DNA from 4 places in the Streptomyces violaceusniger Tu 4113 genome. Region 1 is predicted to be linked to each of the others. Evidence: riboswitches for the same ligand, from Rfam matches in the RefSeq annotation. Region 1 holds a riboswitch; each other region holds the start of a gene.
The links. Region 1 has a riboswitch for cyclic di-AMP ahead of STRVI_RS09370 (M23 family metallopeptidase). Riboswitches for the same ligand answer to the same signal wherever they lie in the genome.
Positions count from the first base shown of each region.

Region 2: it holds a riboswitch for cyclic di-AMP, as region 1 does, so the genes downstream of both, STRVI_RS40050 (transglycosylase family protein) here and STRVI_RS09370 (M23 family metallopeptidase) in region 1, are expected to answer to the same signal.
Region 3: it holds a riboswitch for cyclic di-AMP, as region 1 does, so the genes downstream of both, STRVI_RS40835 (NlpC/P60 family protein) here and STRVI_RS09370 (M23 family metallopeptidase) in region 1, are expected to answer to the same signal.
Region 4: it holds a riboswitch for cyclic di-AMP, as region 1 does, so the genes downstream of both, STRVI_RS01570 (M23 family metallopeptidase) here and STRVI_RS09370 (M23 family metallopeptidase) in region 1, are expected to answer to the same signal.

Region 1 is NC_015957.1:2,125,855-2,130,041, forward strand. It holds gene STRVI_RS09360 (M16 family metallopeptidase) at 1-850, shown strand, start outside; gene STRVI_RS09365 (M16 family metallopeptidase) at 871-2,253, shown strand; cyclic di-AMP (ydaO/yuaA leader) riboswitch at 2,543-2,706, shown strand; gene STRVI_RS09370 (M23 family metallopeptidase) at 2,721-3,515, shown strand; gene STRVI_RS09375 (GntR family transcriptional regulator) at 3,763-4,187, shown strand, end outside.
Region 2 is NC_015957.1:9,806,596-9,810,782, reverse strand. It holds gene STRVI_RS40060 (cytochrome P450 family protein) at 1-1,080, shown strand, start outside; gene STRVI_RS40055 (transglycosylase family protein) at 1,226-2,242, shown strand; cyclic di-AMP (ydaO/yuaA leader) riboswitch at 2,498-2,665, shown strand; gene STRVI_RS40050 (transglycosylase family protein) at 2,673-3,386, shown strand; gene eno (phosphopyruvate hydratase) at 3,669-4,187, shown strand, end outside.
Region 3 is NC_015957.1:9,986,329-9,990,515, reverse strand. It holds gene STRVI_RS40840 (L,D-transpeptidase) at 1-167, shown strand, start outside; gene STRVI_RS40835 (NlpC/P60 family protein) at 279-1,439, opposite strand; cyclic di-AMP (ydaO/yuaA leader) riboswitch at 1,447-1,617, opposite strand; gene pcrA (DNA helicase PcrA) at 1,791-4,187, shown strand, end outside.
Region 4 is NC_015957.1:338,358-342,544, reverse strand. It holds gene STRVI_RS53975 (hypothetical protein) at 1-242, shown strand, start outside; gene STRVI_RS01575 (aldo/keto reductase) at 338-1,282, opposite strand; gene STRVI_RS01570 (M23 family metallopeptidase) at 1,440-2,630, opposite strand; cyclic di-AMP (ydaO/yuaA leader) riboswitch at 2,642-2,776, opposite strand; gene STRVI_RS01565 (PP2C family protein-serine/threonine phosphatase) at 3,059-4,187, opposite strand, start outside.

The sequences.
Region 1 (4,187 bases):
CACCCCGATCGGCTCCATGGCCGACCTGGACGCGGCTTCCCTGGAGGACGCGCGGGAGTTCTTCCGCACCTACTACGCCCCGAACAACGCCGTGCTGTCGATCGTGGGCGACATCGACCCCGAGCAGACGCTCGCCTGGATCGAGAAGTACTTCGGCTCCATCCCCTCGCACGACGGCAAGCGGCCGCCCCGCGACGGCACGCTCCCGGAGGTGATCGGCGACCAGCTTCGCGAGGTCGTGGAGGAGGAGGTCCCGGCCCGCGCCCTGATGGCCGCCTACCGGCTGCCGCACGACGGCACCCGTGAGGCGGACGCCGCCGATCTGGCGCTGACCGTCCTCGGCGGCGGGGAGTCCTCCCGGCTCCACAACCGCCTGGTGCGCCGCGACCGCACCGCCGTGGCCGCCGGATTCGGCCTGCTGCGGCTGTCCGGCGCCCCCTCGCTGGGCTGGCTGGACGTGAAGACCTCCGGCGGTGTCGAGGTGCCGGCCATCGAGACCGCCGTCGACGAGGAGCTGGCCCGCTTCGCCGAGGAGGGGCCGACCCCGCAGGAGATGGAGCGGGCGCAGGCGCAGATCGAGCGCGAGTGGCTGGACCGGCTGGCCACGGTCGGCGGCCGGGCCGACGAGCTCTGCCGGTACGCCGTGCTCTTCGGCGACCCGCAGTTGGCGCTGACCGCCGTGGAGCGGGTGCTCGACATCACCGCCGAGGAGGTGCGGGCCGTGGCCGCGGCGCGGCTGCGCCCCGACAACCGCGCCGTGCTGGTCTACGAGCCCGTCCAGGGCGCCGAGGACGCAGCCGACACCGCCGAAGCCGCCGAGACCGACGCAGAAGGGGAGGCGGCCCAGTGAGCGACGCCGTCACCGCGACCATGACCTTCCACCCGCAGCCCAAGGGCGGCGCGCCCAAGCTGTGGGCGTTCCCGGCCCCCGAGCGCGGTGAGCTGCCCAACGGCCTTACGGTGCTGCGCTGCCACCGCCCCGGCCAGCAGGTCGTCGCCGTCGAGATCAATCTGGAGGCGCCGCTGGACGCCGAGCCGGCCGGGATCGAAGGCGTCGCCACGATCATGGCGCGCGCCCTGTCGGAGGGCACCGACAAGCACGACGCCGAGGAGTTCGCCGCCGAGCTCGAGCGCTGCGGCGCCACGCTGGACGCGCATGCCGACCACCCCGGCCTCCGCGTCTCCCTGGAGGTCCCGGTCTCCCGGCTGCCCAAGGCGCTCGGGCTGCTGGCCGACGCCCTGCGTGCCCCCGCCTTCCCGGACGGCGAGGTCGAGCGGCTGGTGCGCAACCGGCTGGACGAGATCCCCCATGAGCTGGCCAACCCGGCCCGCCGCGCCTCGATGGCCCTCTCCGCGGCCCTCTTCCCGGCCGAGTCGCGGATGTCCCGGCCGCGCCAGGGCACCCAGGAGACCATCGAGGGCATCGACGCCGCGGCCGTGCGGGCCTTCTACGAGGCGCATGTCCGCCCCTCCACCGCCACCGCCGTCATCGTGGGCGACCTCACCGGGGTCGACCTCGACGGGGCCCTCGCCGACACCCTGGGCGCCTGGACGGGCGGGGCGGGCGCGCCGCGCACGGTTCCCCCGATCGTCGCGGACGACCTCGGCCGTGTGGTGATCGTCGACCGGCCGGGTGCGGTGCAGACCCAGTTGCTCATCGGGCGCGTCGGCGCCGACCGCCACGACCGGATCTGGCCCGCGCAGGTGCTCGGCACGTACTGCCTCGGCGGCACCCTCACCTCCCGCCTCGACCGTGTGCTGCGCGAGGAGAAGGGCTACACCTACGGGGTGCGCGCCTTCGGCCAGGTGCTGCGCTCCGCGCCCCCGGCGCCCTCGGGCGGCTCCGCGGGCGCCGCGATGCTCGCGATCAGCGGCTCGGTGGCCACCGAGGTCACCGGGCCCGCGCTGGAGGACCTCTGGAAGGTGCTGCGCACGCTGAAGGAGGAGGGGCTCACCGACGAGGAGCGCGATGTCGCGGTGCAGAACCTGGTGGGCGTCGCCCCGCTGAAGTACGAGACGGCGGCGTCCGTCGCGGGCACTCTCGCCGACCAGGTCGAGCAGCACCTTCCGGACGATTTCCAGGCGCAGTTGTACGCCCGCCTCGCGGAGACCGGCACGGTGGAGGCGACCGCCGCGGTGGTGTCCGCCTTCCCGGCGGACCGGCTGGTCACGGTGCTGGTCGGGGACGCCTCGGCGATCGAGGAGCCGGTCCGGGCGCTGGGCATCGGCGAGGTGAGCGTCATCTCGGGCTGAGCCGCCCGGAGTTGGCCGGATCCGGACCAAGAACCGGTGATCCGGCCGGCTCACTGACGATCCGGGTCCGCTGACGATCCGGCAGCCGGTCCGCTCAACGAGCTCACAGCGGAAGGACCCTGGCCCCATAAGGGTGCCGGGGTCCTTCCTTCATGCCCGATTTGCGGGAGTGACAGCTTGTTTGGTTTGTGGGGAGAGCAACAAAAAACCGGAACCGTTTGGTGATCGAAAGCGGGCCCGTTTAGCGTCAGTCCGGCTGTTCGCCAGCAACCCGCCGCACCCGCGGCACGGACAGTCATCGCCGAGTCCCCGTACGGCGCGAGCCAGGGGAGCCGGGGACCCACACGTCCCCAGGGGTGAATCGGGCGCCTTCCCCGGCCGGGGGAGGAGTCCGTAGGAGACCTTCCTGCTCCGAACCCGTCAGCTAACCCGGTAGGCGAGAAGGAAGGAAAGGAGTGCGCCTCAGCATGGCGTCCACCCGCACTGCCACCGGGAAACACCGCCGCACCACCAAGGTCAACGTCCGCACCGGCGCGAACGTCGTGGGCATCACCACCGTCGCCTCGGGCGTCGTCGCCGGGATCACCGGACAGGCGTTCGCGGCCGACACGGGCCCCAGCCCCCAGCAGGCCGGTCTGACCCAGGCGATCGTGATCGGCGACGGGATCGCGGACCAGATCGAGGCCCAGGCGCAGTCCCAGGAGACCGCCGCCGAGCAGGCCGCCGCCAAGGCCAAGGCGGAGGCGATCGCCCGCCAGGAGGCCGCCAGAAAGGCGGAGGCCACGGCGAAGAGGGCCAAAGCCGAGCGCGAGGCCAAGGAGCGCGCGGCGCGCGAGGCCGAGCGCAAGCGCCTCAACACCTTCGAGACGCCGATCACCGGCTCCTACGTCTCCACCGGCTACCAGGCGGCCAGCGGACTGTGGTCCTCCGGCAGCCACACCGGCATCGACTTCCACGCCTCCTCCGGCACCTCCGTGCACTCCGTGGGCATGGGCGAGATCGTCGAGGCGGGCTGGGGCGGCTCCTACGGCAACAACGTCGTCATCAAGATGAACGACGGCACCTACACCCAGTACGGCCACCTGTCGTCCATCAGCGTCTCGGTCGGCCAGAAGGTCACCCCCGGCCAGCAGATCGGCCTGTCGGGCGCCACCGGCAACGTCACCGGACCGCATCTGCACTTCGAGGCCCGCACCAGCCCGGACTACGGCTCGGACATCGACCCCCTGGCGTATCTGCGCTCGCACGGCGTCAACGTCTGACCTCGCGGACTCCGCGGACGTCCGACCCCGCGAGACGCCGCGCACGCCGCGGTCCCGCGAGAATCCGAGAAGGCCCCGTCCACCGGACGGGGCCTTCGGCGTGCCGCCGCCCGCTGACCAAAAAATATCCATGAAATGCACTCCGCCATCGGAAATGACGTCCGATTGGAATAGAGTCGTTCAACGCGCGTTCCATGGATGCGTTTCGCGGGCGTTAAGGCGGAGGTTCGACAATGTGGGACCGGAAATGAGCGGGGATACGACCGCGGTCCAGGGCGGTCGCCGGATTTCGGCGCATGCGGTGTGCACGGCGATTCGCGACGACATCGTCTCCGGCACATATCAGCCCGGCAGCAGGCTCACCGAGGAACTTCTCGCCCGGCGCTACGGTGTCTCGCGGGTGCCGGTCCGCGAGGCCCTGCGCACCCTGGAGTCCGAGGGCTTCGTGACGACCCGGCGGCATGCGGGGGCCTGCGTCGCCCAGCCCTCCGAGCGCGAGGCGGCCGATCTGCTGGACATCCGGGCGCTGCTGGAGCCGTTGGGCGCCGCACGGGCCGCACAGCGCCGTACCGAGGCCCATCTGAAGGTGTTGCGCGGGCTGGTCCGGCTCGGCCGGGAGCGGGCCCAGCACGGCCGTCTCGGCGAGCTGCCGCCGCTGGGCGACTGGTTCCA
Region 2 (4,187 bases), 7.7 Mb from region 1:
AACCCCCAGCGGCACAGCGCGGCGGCTCACGCAAAGGGCAAGGTGGGCATTCCCGGCGAACAACGTGCCGACCTGATGACGCATCTGCTCAATATCGACCCTCCCGATCACACCCGGCTGCGACGGCTGGTCTCCAAGGCGTTCACCCCGCGCCGGGTGGCCGCGTTCGCCCCTCGGGTACAGACCCTCACCGATCAGCTCATCGACGCCTTCGAGGAAAGGGGAGAGGCGGACCTGATCCATGAGTTCGCCTTTCCTCTCCCTATTTATGCGATCTGCGATCTGCTCGGGGTGCCGCGCGAGGACCAGGACGACTTCCGGGACTGGGCCGGCGCGATGATCCGGCACGGCGGAGGCCCGCGCGGCGGCGTGGCCCGCGCCGTGAAGAGGATCCGCGCGTATCTCGGCGAGCTGATCCACCGCAAGCGCCTGGAGCTCGTGGAGCGGAGGGAAGAAGAGGACGGGGAGGACCTGATCTCGGGGCTGATCCGGGCCAGCGACCACGGTGAGCACCTCACCGAGAACGAGGCCGCGGCCATGGCCTTCATCCTCTTGTTCGCCGGCTTCGAGACCACAGTCAACCTCATCGGCAACGGCGTCTACGCACTTCTGCGCCATCCGGAGCAGCGCGCCGTCATGCAGCGGGCCCTGGAAGAAGGGGACGAGCGGCTGCTGGCCGCCGGGGTCGAGGAGCTGCTGCGCTACGACGGGCCCGTGGAGATCGCCACCTGGCGGTTCGCCACCGAGCCGCTCACCCTCGCGGGGCAGCGCATCGCCGAAGGGGAGCCGGTGCTGGTGGTGCTCGCCGCGGCCGACCGGGACCCCGAGCGGTTCGCTGAGCCCGACGTCCTCGACCTCACCCGCCGCGACAACCAGCACCTCGGCTACGGCCACGGCATCCACTACTGCCTCGGCGCCCCGCTCGCCCGGCTGGAGGCGCAGACCGCGATCGCCACCCTGCTGCGGCGCCTGCCCGGACTGCGGCTCGCGGCGGAACCGGAGGATCTGCGGTGGCGCGGCGGGCTCATCATGCGCGGGCTGCGCACGCTCCCGGTGACCTGGGATTCCGCGGACCGCTGAGGCTGCCAAGCCCCGTACTACGGACATTGGTGACGAATGATCAGTCGTGTGACCGTGGCGTGACCTGGGATACATCGGCTTGTGATGATCGAGTGCCCTCGCTATGTTCACCGGCAACCGAGTTCGCCATAGAGAGGGCAATCGCATGCGTTCCGGTAATGGTCGACACCGTCGCCCCCGTCAGGCTCCGGCCATCATCGTCGCGGCGGGGGTCACGGGAGCGAGCATCGCCCTGCCCCTCTTCGGGGCGTCCGGCGCACAGGCCGCCCAGACCGCCACCTGGGATCAGGTCGCCGAGTGCGAGAGCGGCGGTATGTGGAGCGCCGACGAGGGCAACGGCTTCTACGGCGGACTGCAGCTCACCCTCGACATGTGGAAGGACTACGGCGGCACGGAGTACGCCCCGCGCCCCGACCTGGCCAGCCGCTCCCAGCAGATATCCGTCGCCCAGTCGATCCTCGGCGACCGCGGCCCCGACGCCTGGCCGAGCTGTGCGCTGGGTGCGGGGCTCACCGACGGCTCCGGCGCCCCCGATGTGGACCCCGGTGGCACGGCCACCCGGGACCCGGGGGCGGGCCGGGGCGAGACGGGGGGCCGGGAGCGGGACGGCTCCTCCTCCCCGGAGTCGGACCGTTCGGGGACGTCCGACGGCGCCGGTAAGCCGGATTCGTCCGGATCGGCCGAGAAGCCGGCGGCCCCCCACACCTCCGAGTCCCCCGACGGACTGGACGGCTCGGCATCGGACACCCCGACGTCGGACGGCTCGGCCTCGGATGACCCGACCTCGGACGGCTCGGACGACCCGGCCGACTCGGCGTCGGACGGCTCGAAGGGGTCCTCGGCGGATCCCTCCGCCGACCCCTCGCCCTCCGGCCGCCACCGCGGCTCCCCGGACGCCGGGGGGCGGGCCGAGGACGGCGATTCGGCGGACGGGCAGCCCTCCGGGCGCCATGCCTCGCGTGACGCCGTGGACCGCGACCAGGGCCCCACGGGCGACGATTACACTGTTCGCCCCGGTGACAATCTGTCAGGGATCGCCGAGGACCGGAATGTGTCCCGAGGTTGGGAAGGGCTCTACGAGAGCAACGAGGACCTCATCGGAATCGACCCCGACCTGATCATCCCTGGTCAGCGACTTGACCTCACCATCAGGGAGCAGTGATTCGGGGGGAATTGCCCGATCTGGTTCCGGTGAGACATACATCTCGTCACAATTTCCGGGGCGCACCTCGTGTCCGATCTCTCCTCACCCGGCCCTACCTGCGCCGATGTGGGCCGGGTGAGATCAATTACAGCCCCATTCGCTGCCATTGGGGTGTTTGAACGTTCTGGGGAGGTGTGTTTAACGTCTTTCCGCTCGCCACCGCGGGCACCGTCGATCGTCACGCCGAATCCTGCCGGCGGTCGGGGGGAAACCGACGCGTCAGCGCCGAAGGCAGGAGCGGGGGACCCAAGGTAGGTGCCGAGTGGCCTGTGGACACGGGCTCGTCGGCTAGGGGTGAAGCCGGGAGCGATCATCGCGACCGGCCGGGCAACTCACGTCCGAACCCGACAGCTCACCTCGTAGGCGTCGGTGAGGAAACGAACCAACGATGCTGAAGTCCAACGGGAAGCACCGCCGTCCCTCCAAGGCCACCCGTATCGCCGCGCTCACCGGTCTCGCCGGTGCCGCCGTGGCGGCGCCCCTCATCGGGGCGACCTCCGCCTCCGCGGCCAGCGGCGTCCAGTGGGACCAGGTCGCGCAGTGCGAGGCCGGTGGCAACTGGTCGATCAACACCGGCAACGGCTACTACGGCGGCCTGCAGTTCTCGAGCTCCACCTGGGCCGCGTACGGCGGCACCGCCTACGCGCCCACCGCGGACAAGGCCAGCAAGAGCCAGCAGATCCAGATAGCCGAGAAGGTCCTCGGCAGCCAGGGCAAGGGCGCCTGGCCGGTCTGCGGCAAGGGTCTGACCTCCGGCGGCAGCCCGTCCGCGCCGTCCGCGCCGTCCGCGCCGTCCGCCCCCTCCGCGCCCTCCGGTTCGCAGGACCAGCCGTCGGCCTCCACCAAGTCGGCCCCGGCCGCCCAGCCTGCCCAGCCGAAGGCCCAGCCGCACACCGCGCCCGAGCGCGCCACGCGTGAGCAGCCCCGTGGCCCGATCAAGAAGGGTGACGGCGAGTACAAGGTCAAGTCCGGCGACACCCTCGGCAAGATCGCCAAGGAGCACCACGTCAAGGGCGGCTGGAAGAAGCTCTTCAAGCTGAACGACGACATCGTGGAGAAGGCCGACCTGATCTACCCGGGCCAGAAGCTGCACCTCGGCTGAGTCACGGTCGCAGCCGCGGCCGCGGCCTGAGCACTCTTCCCGAGGCTTCCGAGGCCGCCGTCCGAGAACCCCTGAGACGAGCCCCGGTCGGGCCTGCCGCCCCTATGGTGCGCCCCACCGGGGCTCCCTCATTGCCCGATTCACCAGAAATCCGGATATGTGATTCGGAATCTGGCTTTTTGTGTCACGCCTCTGTCTCGTGGGGCGGGCGAACGCAGGGTGCAGCCCTCCCGGCCCGTTAGGCTCGTGCTGCTACCGCAGACCCATACGAAGGAGAACCTCGTGCCGTCCATCGACGTCGTCGTAGCTCGCGAGATCCTCGACTCGCGAGGCAACCCCACGGTCGAGGTCGAGGTCGGCCTCGACGACGGCAGCACCGGCCGTGCCGCCGTTCCGTCCGGCGCCTCCACCGGCGCCTTCGAGGCCCTCGAACTCCGTGACGGCGACAAGAACCGCTACCACGGCAAGGGCGTCGAGAAGGCCGTCCTCGCCGTCATCGAGCAGATCGGCCCCGAGCTGGTCGGCTACGACGCCACCGAGCAGCGTCTGATCGACCAGGCGATGTTCGACCTGGACGCCACCCCGGACAAGTCCTCGCTCGGTGCCAACGCCATCCTCGGCGTCTCCCTCGCGGTCGCGCACGCCGCCTCCGAGGCGTCCGACCTCCCGCTCTTCCGTTACCTCGGCGGCCCGAACGCCCATCTGCTGCCGGTCCCGATGATGAACATCCTCAACGGCGGGTCGCACGCCGACTCCAATGTGGACATCCAGGAGTTCATGATCGCGCCCGTGGGCGCGGAG
Region 3 (4,187 bases), 7.9 Mb from region 1:
AGTTCTTCGACGGCGGTCAGGCGTTCCACTCGATCGCCGGGAGCGTATGGTCCCCGCCCGGCTCCCACGGCTGCGTCAACATGCGCACGGGCGAGGCCAAGAAGTACTGGAGCCTGCTGAAGAACGGCGACGACGTGTACGTCTACGGGCGCAAGCCCGGCACGTGAACGGCACATGAGCCGATGACGTGACGATGCCGCTGCCCGGGGCCCCGACCCCGGGCAGCGGCACGCCAGGGGCCCGCACGGCCCCCTCGCGTCCTACGCGACCCCCATGCCCTACGCGGGCCGCACGCTCCCGTAGATCGGCATCTCCGTGACCGGCGCCTTCTTCACCACATCGCCCGGCTTCGGCGCGTGGATCATCATCCCGTCGCCGATGTAGAGGCCGACATGGCTGATGTCGTCGAAGAAGAAGACCAGATCGCCCGGCTGGAGTTCGGACGTCGAGACGCGCGTACCGACCTTCACCTGGTCCCAGGTGGTGCGCGGCAGTGAGATCCCGGCCGTCTTCCAGGCCGCCTGCGTCAGCCCTGAGCAGTCGAAGGAGCTGGGACCGGTCGCGCCCCAGACATACGGCTTGCCGAGCTGCGACTTCGCGAAGGCGATGGCCTGGGCCGCCTTGGAGCTGTTGGCGGGGGTCGAGGGCGTCGTCGAACCGGCGCCGCTGTCCCCGTTCTGCTGCTCCTGCTGCTTCTTGCGCGAGGCCTCCTGCCGCTGCTTCTCGGCGAGCGCGGCCGCCTTACGGCGGGCCTCTTCCGCCTTCTTCTTCTCGATCGCCGCCAGTCGCGCCTTCTCCTTGGCGGTCAGATTCGCGAGCAGCCGCCGGGCCTCGGTCAGCTTGTCCTGGACGGTCTTCTTCTGGGTCTTGAGCTGCTTCTGGGACGTGGTCAGCGAGGCGAGGCTCTCGCTGGCCTTACCGCGCTCCTTGGCGGCGCTCGCCTGCTGCTTCTGGAAGTCGTCGACGGCCTGCTTCTGCCGACCGGTCAGCCGGTCGATCAGATGCGACTGGTCGAAGACGTCCTGCGGATCGTTGGAGAACAGCAGGGTCGCGGCGGAGCGGGCCATTCCGCCGTCGCGGTACTGGGCGGTGGCGTAGGCGCCGAGCGTGCGCCGCGCCTCGTTGAGCTTCTCGGTGCGCTGGGCGACGGAGTCCAGCAGCTTGTCGACCTTGTCCCGCTGCTGATCGGCGCGCTCCTTGGCGCCGTTGTAGCGCTGGGTGGCGCTCTCCGCCTGGTGGTAGAGGGTGTCGACCTTCTCCTTGACCTTGTCGATCGACTGGGTGGCCGGCTTGGGGTCGTCGCCCGGCGCGGCGTTGGCCGTCTGGGAGAGGAGGGTGACGGAGGCGAGGGCGGCCGTGGTGAACCCGACGGCCGTACGGCGGCCGTGACCGGTGAGCGGGGCCGGTATTCGGCTCCGCGGCTTGCGGTGCGACGCCAAGGGAGGCGCTCCTTCCGTGGACCGCCTACCGGGTTAGCTGTCGGGTTCGGGCGGTACGGAAGGTTGCCCTACGGCCGTGTTCGGGCGGCACTTGCGTGCCACGCCGCTTCGGGCCGATTCACCCCGGTGTTGCGTTGTCGGGTCCCCGGCTCCGGGCGCCTTACGGCGGTGCCGGACTCGGCGGAGGCCGCCCGTGCCGACGTGGTTCGCCGACGGATCTTCCGGGCCGCCTGACGCAGGACGGTAGCCAACGCGTGGGGCTCCTGTGAAGACTGGTGGCCGTTTTGCCCGAAACCGTTTCGTGATGTTCGGGCATCGGCTGTCAGTGGGGCGGCCTAGACTCGGGGAGCGATGAGCAGCCTCTTTGACGACAGCTTCCTGGCGGACCTCGGGCCTCCTTCGAACGAGGAGCCACCACCGCCGCCCGAGGACTCGGCGCACCCCGGCCCCGATGGTGCCGAGGCCGTGCCGCATCACCTCTTCAGCGGCGGCTTCGACGCGCCCGTGCCCCGGGAGGCGCACTACCGGGACGGCGCGCCGCGGCCCGTCGTGGACCCGTCCGCCCTGCTCGACGGGTTGAACGAGCAGCAGAGAGCCGCCGTGGAGCACACCGGCTCGCCGCTGCTGATCGTCGCGGGCGCCGGCTCCGGCAAGACCCGGGTGCTCACCCACCGCATCGCCTATCTGCTCGGCGCCCGCGGCACGCACCCCGGCCAGATCCTCGCCATCACCTTCACCAACAAGGCGGCGGGCGAGATGAAGGAGCGGGTGGAGGAGCTCGTCGGCCCGCGGGCGAACGCCATGTGGGTCTCCACCTTCCACAGCGCCTGCGTCCGCATCCTGCGCCGGGAGTCGAAGAAGCTCGGCTTCACCTCGTCGTTCTCGATCTACGACGCCGCCGACTCCAAGCGGCTGATGTCGCTGGTCTGCCGGGATCTGGATCTCGACCCCAAGCGGTTCCCGCCGAAGTCCTTCAGTGCCAAGGTCTCCAACCTGAAGAACGAGCTGATCGACGAGGAGACCTTCGCCGGACAGGCCACGGACGGTTTCGAGAAGACGCTGGCCGAGGCGTACGCGATGTACCAGGCGAGGCTGCGCGAGGCCAACGCACTGGACTTCGACGACATCATCATGACCACCGTCAATCTGCTCCAGGCGTTCCCGGACGTGGCCGAGCACTACCGCCGCCGCTTCCGGCACGTCCTGGTGGACGAGTACCAGGACACCAACCACGCGCAGTACACCCTCGTGCGCGAGCTGGTGGGCACGGACACCGAGGAGACCACGGCCGCCGAGCTGTGCGTGGTGGGCGACGCCGACCAGTCGATCTACGCCTTCCGGGGCGCCACGATCCGTAACATCCTCCAGTTCGAGGAGGACTACCCCACCGCGCGGACGATTCTCCTCGAGCAGAACTACCGCTCCACCCAGACCATCCTGAGCGCGGCCAACGCGGTCATCGAGCGCAATGAGAACCGCCGCCCGAAGAACCTGTGGACCGAGGCCGGCGCCGGGACCGAGATCACCGGCTATGTGGCCGACACCGAGCACGACGAGGCCCAGTTCGTCGCCGACGAGATCGACCGGCTCACGGACGCGGGCGACGCCAAGGCCGGTGACGTGGCGGTCTTCTACCGGACCAACGCCCAGTCCCGTGTCTTCGAAGAGATCTTCATCCGGGTCGGGCTGCCGTACAAGGTCGTCGGCGGTGTGCGCTTCTACGAGCGCAAGGAGGTCCGGGACGTCCTCGCGTATCTGCGGGTGCTGGCCAACCCCGAGGACTCCGTACCGCTCCGCCGGATTCTGAACGTGCCCAAGCGCGGCATCGGGGAGCGCGCGGAGGCCATGATCGACGCGCTGGCGCTGCGCGAGAAGATCACCTTCCCGCAGGCGCTGCGCCGGGTCGACGACGCGTACGGCATGGCGGCCCGCTCGGCCAACGCCGTCAAGCGGTTCAACACGCTCATGGAGGAGCTGCACACCATCGTGGAGTCCGGGGCGGGCCCGGCGACCGTCCTGGAGGCGGTGCTGGAGCGCACCGGCTATCTGGCCGAGCTCCAGGCGTCCACCGATCCGCAGGACGAGACCCGGATCGAGAACCTGCAGGAGCTCGCCGCCGTGGCCCTGGAGTTCGAGCAGGACCGCGGCGAGGAGAACCCCGGCACCCTCGCGGACTTCCTGGAGCAGGTCGCGCTCGTCGCCGACTCCGACCAGATCCCCGACGAGGACACCGATGGCTCCGGCGTGATCACACTGATGACGCTGCACACGGCGAAGGGCCTGGAGTTCCCGGTCGTCTTCCTCAGCGGCATGGAGGACGGCGTCTTCCCGCATATGCGGGCGCTCGGCCAGACCAAGGAGCTGGAGGAGGAGCGGCGGCTGGCCTATGTGGGGATCACCCGGGCCCGCGAGCGGCTCTATCTGACCCGCTCGACGATGCGCAGCGCATGGGGCCAGCCCGCGTACAACCCGCCGTCCCGCTTCCTGGAGGAGATCCCGGACCAGTATGTGCGGTGGCGGCGCACCGGGCCCGCCACCCCGTCGGCGTCCATGGGCGGCATCGCCTCGACCCCGCCGTCGGGGCTGTCGTCCGGTCTGTCGTCGTCGCGTTCGCGCGCCGGGGGCAGCGGGTTCGCGACCCGGCGGGCCACGGAGCGTCCGGTGGTCGCGCTGGCCATCGGTGACCGGGTCACCCATGACTCGTTCGGGCTCGGCACGGTGGTGGCGGTGAAGGGCAGCGGGGACAAC
Region 4 (4,187 bases), 1.8 Mb from region 1:
TGGCTCGGTGGACCAAGAAGCGGCCATTGGGTGGGGTCGCGTTGGCTGCTGCCGGGGTCGTGGCCACTCAGGGGTGGCGGGAGAAGGCGGGGAACGGGACAGCGGCCGCGCTCAGTAGGGCGTATGTGGCCGCCTTCGCCGGGTCGCATCCGCTCGCGAAGAAGATCGGGGCCTGGCCGTCCGTCTTTGCTGTCGCGGGTGGGGTTGCTCTCGCGTCCTGGGTTCTTGCCGATCGGCGGTAGGGGTTCGTCGGCGTATATGGAGGACTGACGAGGGCGGGCTGAGTTGGTCTTTGGGGTGCCCGCCCTCGTTGGGGTTTTGTTTGGTCGGCCGGCGCTCAGTCCGACGCCGAGGTCAGCAGGTCCAGTTCCGGCTGGGTCAGCTTGAGGTCGACCGATGCCAGCAGGGGCGGGAGCTGGTCGACGGAGCGGGCGCTGGCGAGGGGGGCCGCGACGGTGGGCTGGGCGAGGAGCCAGGCGAGGGCGACCGTGGTGGGCTCGGTGGCGTGGTTGGCGGCGACGTCGTCCAGAGCGGCGAGGACCTTCTGGCCGCGCTCGGTCTCCAGGTGCTGGGCCGCGCCCGAGGAGCGGGGGCTGTCGATCGCCGTGCCCGGGCGGTACTTGCCGGTCAGGAAGCCGGACGCCAGGGAGTAGTACGGGATGGTCGCCAGGTGGTGGCGGGCGGCGACGTCGGCCAGCTCGCCCTCGAAGGTGTCGCGGGAGACCAGGTTGTAGTGCGGCTGGAGGGCGACGTAGCGGGCCAGGCTCTCCTGGGTGGAGAAGGTCAGCAGGGCCTCCAGGCGCTCCGCACTGACGTTGGACGCGGCGATCTCGCGGATCTTGCCCTCTCCGACCAGCTCGTCCAGGGTGCTGATGATCTCCTCCACCGGCACCGACGGATCGTCGTAGTGGGTGTAGTAGAGGTCGATGTAGTCGGTGCGCAGCCGCTGGAGGGATTCCTCGACGCCCGATTTGATGGCGGACGAGGTCAGACCGCGCGGCTCCGGGGAACCGCCGCCCACCTTGGTGGCGAGGACGACGTCGGAGCGGTTGCCCCGGGAGGCGAACCAGTTGCCGAGGATGGTCTCGGACTCGCCGCCCTCGTTGCCCGGCACCCACGCGGAGTAGACGTCGGCGGTGTCGATGAAATTGCCGCCCGCCGCCACGAAGGCGTCGAGTACGCGGAAGGACTCGGCCTCGTCGGCGGTCCAGCCGAAGACGTTCCCGCCGAGAGAGAACGGGAAAACGGACAGATCGCCGATCTTCTGTGTGTTGTCAGCCATACGTTTTTACAACGGGCGGCTGGGCGGGGTTGTTCCTGAGGGGGTTGTTCCGGGGGGGGGTGTTCCTGAGGGGGTGTTCCTGAGGGGCGGCCCCGTCGGGGCGTAAACCGGCGGCCCTGGCGTCAAGGGGGGAGAGAGCGCCAGAGCCGCCGGAGTATCAGGGATTCATCCCGTGCTGGCGCAGCCAGGGCATCGGGTCGATCGGCGAGCCGCCGCCCGGCCGGACCTCGAGGTGGAGGTGCGGGCCGGTGACATTGCCGGTGGCGCCGACGCGGCCGATCACGTCGCCCGCCGTCACCTTGCCCGAGGTGACGACCATCGAGGACAGGTGGCAGTACCAGATCTCGGTGCCGTCGCTGAGGGTCAGCACGATGCGGTAGCCGTACGAACCGGCCCAGCCCGCCTGGGTGATGGTGCCGCCGTGCACCGCCTTGGCCGGGGTGCCGGTCGGGGCGGCGAAGTCCTGGCCGGTGTGATCGGCCGACCAGATGTCGCCCGCCTGGCCGAAGCTCGCCGTCAGGGTGTACGAGCCGACGGGGAGGGTGTACGCGGCGGCGAGCCTGGCCTGGCGCTCGGCCGCGGCCTTCTTCTCGGCCGCCTCCTTCGCCCGCTGCTCGGCGGCCTTCTTCTCCGCCTCGGCCTTGGCCTTCCGCTGGGCGGCCACCTCCGCGGCCTGGTCGGACGCCTTCGCCGCGGCGGCCTTCGCCGCGGCGGTGCGGCTGTCCTCGTCCGCCGAGTTCTGCTGGTTCTCGGCCTGCTGGAGGATGCGGGCGCGGAGCGCCTCGCCCGCGTCGGTGGTGCCGCGCTGCTCGTCCTCGCTGGTCAGGCCGGCCTGGGAGAGGGGGGCGGCGGCCGTCTGCGGGCCACTGCTGTCGTCCGACGTCCAGGAGCCGATGCCGGGCAGGTCCTTGGCGGCGGGCAGGCTGGCTTTGACCTCATCGGCGACCTGGCCGAGATCAGGCATGGAAATGGGCGGCTTGGGACGGTCCTTGGCGCTGGCCATACCGCCCGCACCGACCGCCGCGATCACGCCGACCCCGAGGACGGCGCCGCTGCGCGCCATGGTCCCGCCGCGCTGCTTGGCCACGCGGTGCCGGCCGCGTACGGGAGCGATGGACTCCTCGGTGGGGTTCCACTCCTCCCAGGGCTCGGTCTCGAATCCGGCACCCGGGCCCTCGAACGCGTGCCCATCCGCGTCCAGGTACCGATCGTCGGGGGCGAAGTGGCCGTCCCCGGAGCTCATCCCGCCGCCGGCGTCAAAGCCGGGGCCGTAGGCGGTGGCGGTCCCCAAACCGCCTCCCCGTGTGCGATACGGGGCTTCGTCCAGGGCAGACCTGTTGGACGCCACGGAGGCGCACTCCTTTCCTTCCTTCTCGCCTACCGGGTTAGCTGACGGGTTCGGAGCAGGAAGGTCTCCTACGGGTCAGGTTCGACCCGATTCACCCCAAGGTGTTGGTTCCCCGGTTCCCTTGGTGCTGCTGGTGGTGCGGTACTGCCGGTGTGCGTACGGGATTCGGCGACGGCGCACGGTGCCGCCCTTGCGACGGTTGTGACGACCGCGCTGCGTTATCGAACGTTAATAGAGAGCACGATGTGATTCCAAGCTGTTCTGAGGAATCCGCGCACCTTTGGCATGAACTTAGCGCTCAAGAGGGGACAGATGGGGGCGAGTCGACGCACTGGCCAAAGGTTCGCAAAAACGCGTGCAGACCGATCGTGCAGCAATTGTTATGCGGAGGGGGCTCGGTCGACTACGCACGGTAAGGGCCCGGTCGGCTACGGACGGTGTGGGGCTCCGCTGTCCTTCGTATGGCCGCCGCGGTTCGCACCACCGTCGTCGAGCCCGTTGCCCCTGTCGTCCCCCTGACCATTGCCCCCATTGCCCTGCCCGTTCCCTCGTCCGATCCCGCGGGCCGGGGTCCGGCGGACCGCCAGCAGCGCCATGTCGTCCGACGTCTCGCCGCCCGTATGGCGCTCGACATCGGCCACCAACACGTCCAGCAGCTCCTGCGGATCGGCGAAGCGGCGGCCGCGTAGCTGCTTCTCCGGGTCGTAGAACTCGCCGTCGCGGTCCCGGGCCTCCGTCACCCCGTCCGTGAACAGCAGCAGCGTCTCCCCCTCCTCGAACCCCAGCTCCATCACGCGGTCCGGCCACCCGGCCAACTCCCCCATCCCCAGCGGCAGCGCCGACGCCTCCGGCTCCAGGGCGCGCACCGCGCCGTCCTCCGCGATGAGCAGCGGCGCCGGATGGCCGCGGTTGATCAGCCGCAGGATGGAGTCGCCGCGCGGAATTTCGGCCACCACCGCCGTCGTGAACCCCTCGAACACCTCCAGGTCGGCCCGCCGGGCGCCCTCACGCCGCAGCGCCCGCTCCAGGCGGCCCACGAGCGCCTCCAGGGTCGTCTCCTGCTCCGCCGCCTCCCGGAAACAGCCGAGGAGGATCGCCACGACCTCCACGGCCTGCAGCCCCTTGCCGCGTACGTCCCCGACGATGAGCCGTACGCCGTGCGGGGTGTCCTGGACCGCGTACAGGTCACCGCCGATCGCCGCGTACTTCTCCGCCGGTACATACCGCGCGGCGATCTCCAGCCCGGCGAGACGGGCGGGCGGCGCGGGCAGGACGGCGCGCTGGGCCGCCTCCGCGACACCGCGCGCCGAGGCGAGCCGGTGGTAGCTGCGGCGTACGACACGGTTGATCGCCACCGCCAGCACGGTCACGGTGGCAACCGTGACGATCTCGGTGGCCGCCTGGGTCGGGTCCCTCACACCATGCAGCTCCGCCAGCAGGCAGGTCGTGAGGACGGCGGTGACGGCCATGATGAGGGTCTGGCGCAGCGGTAAGAGCGCCGCGGCGGCCAAGGGGGCGGCGGCGAAGAAGGGCGAGGCGGTGTAGCCGGACGGGGTG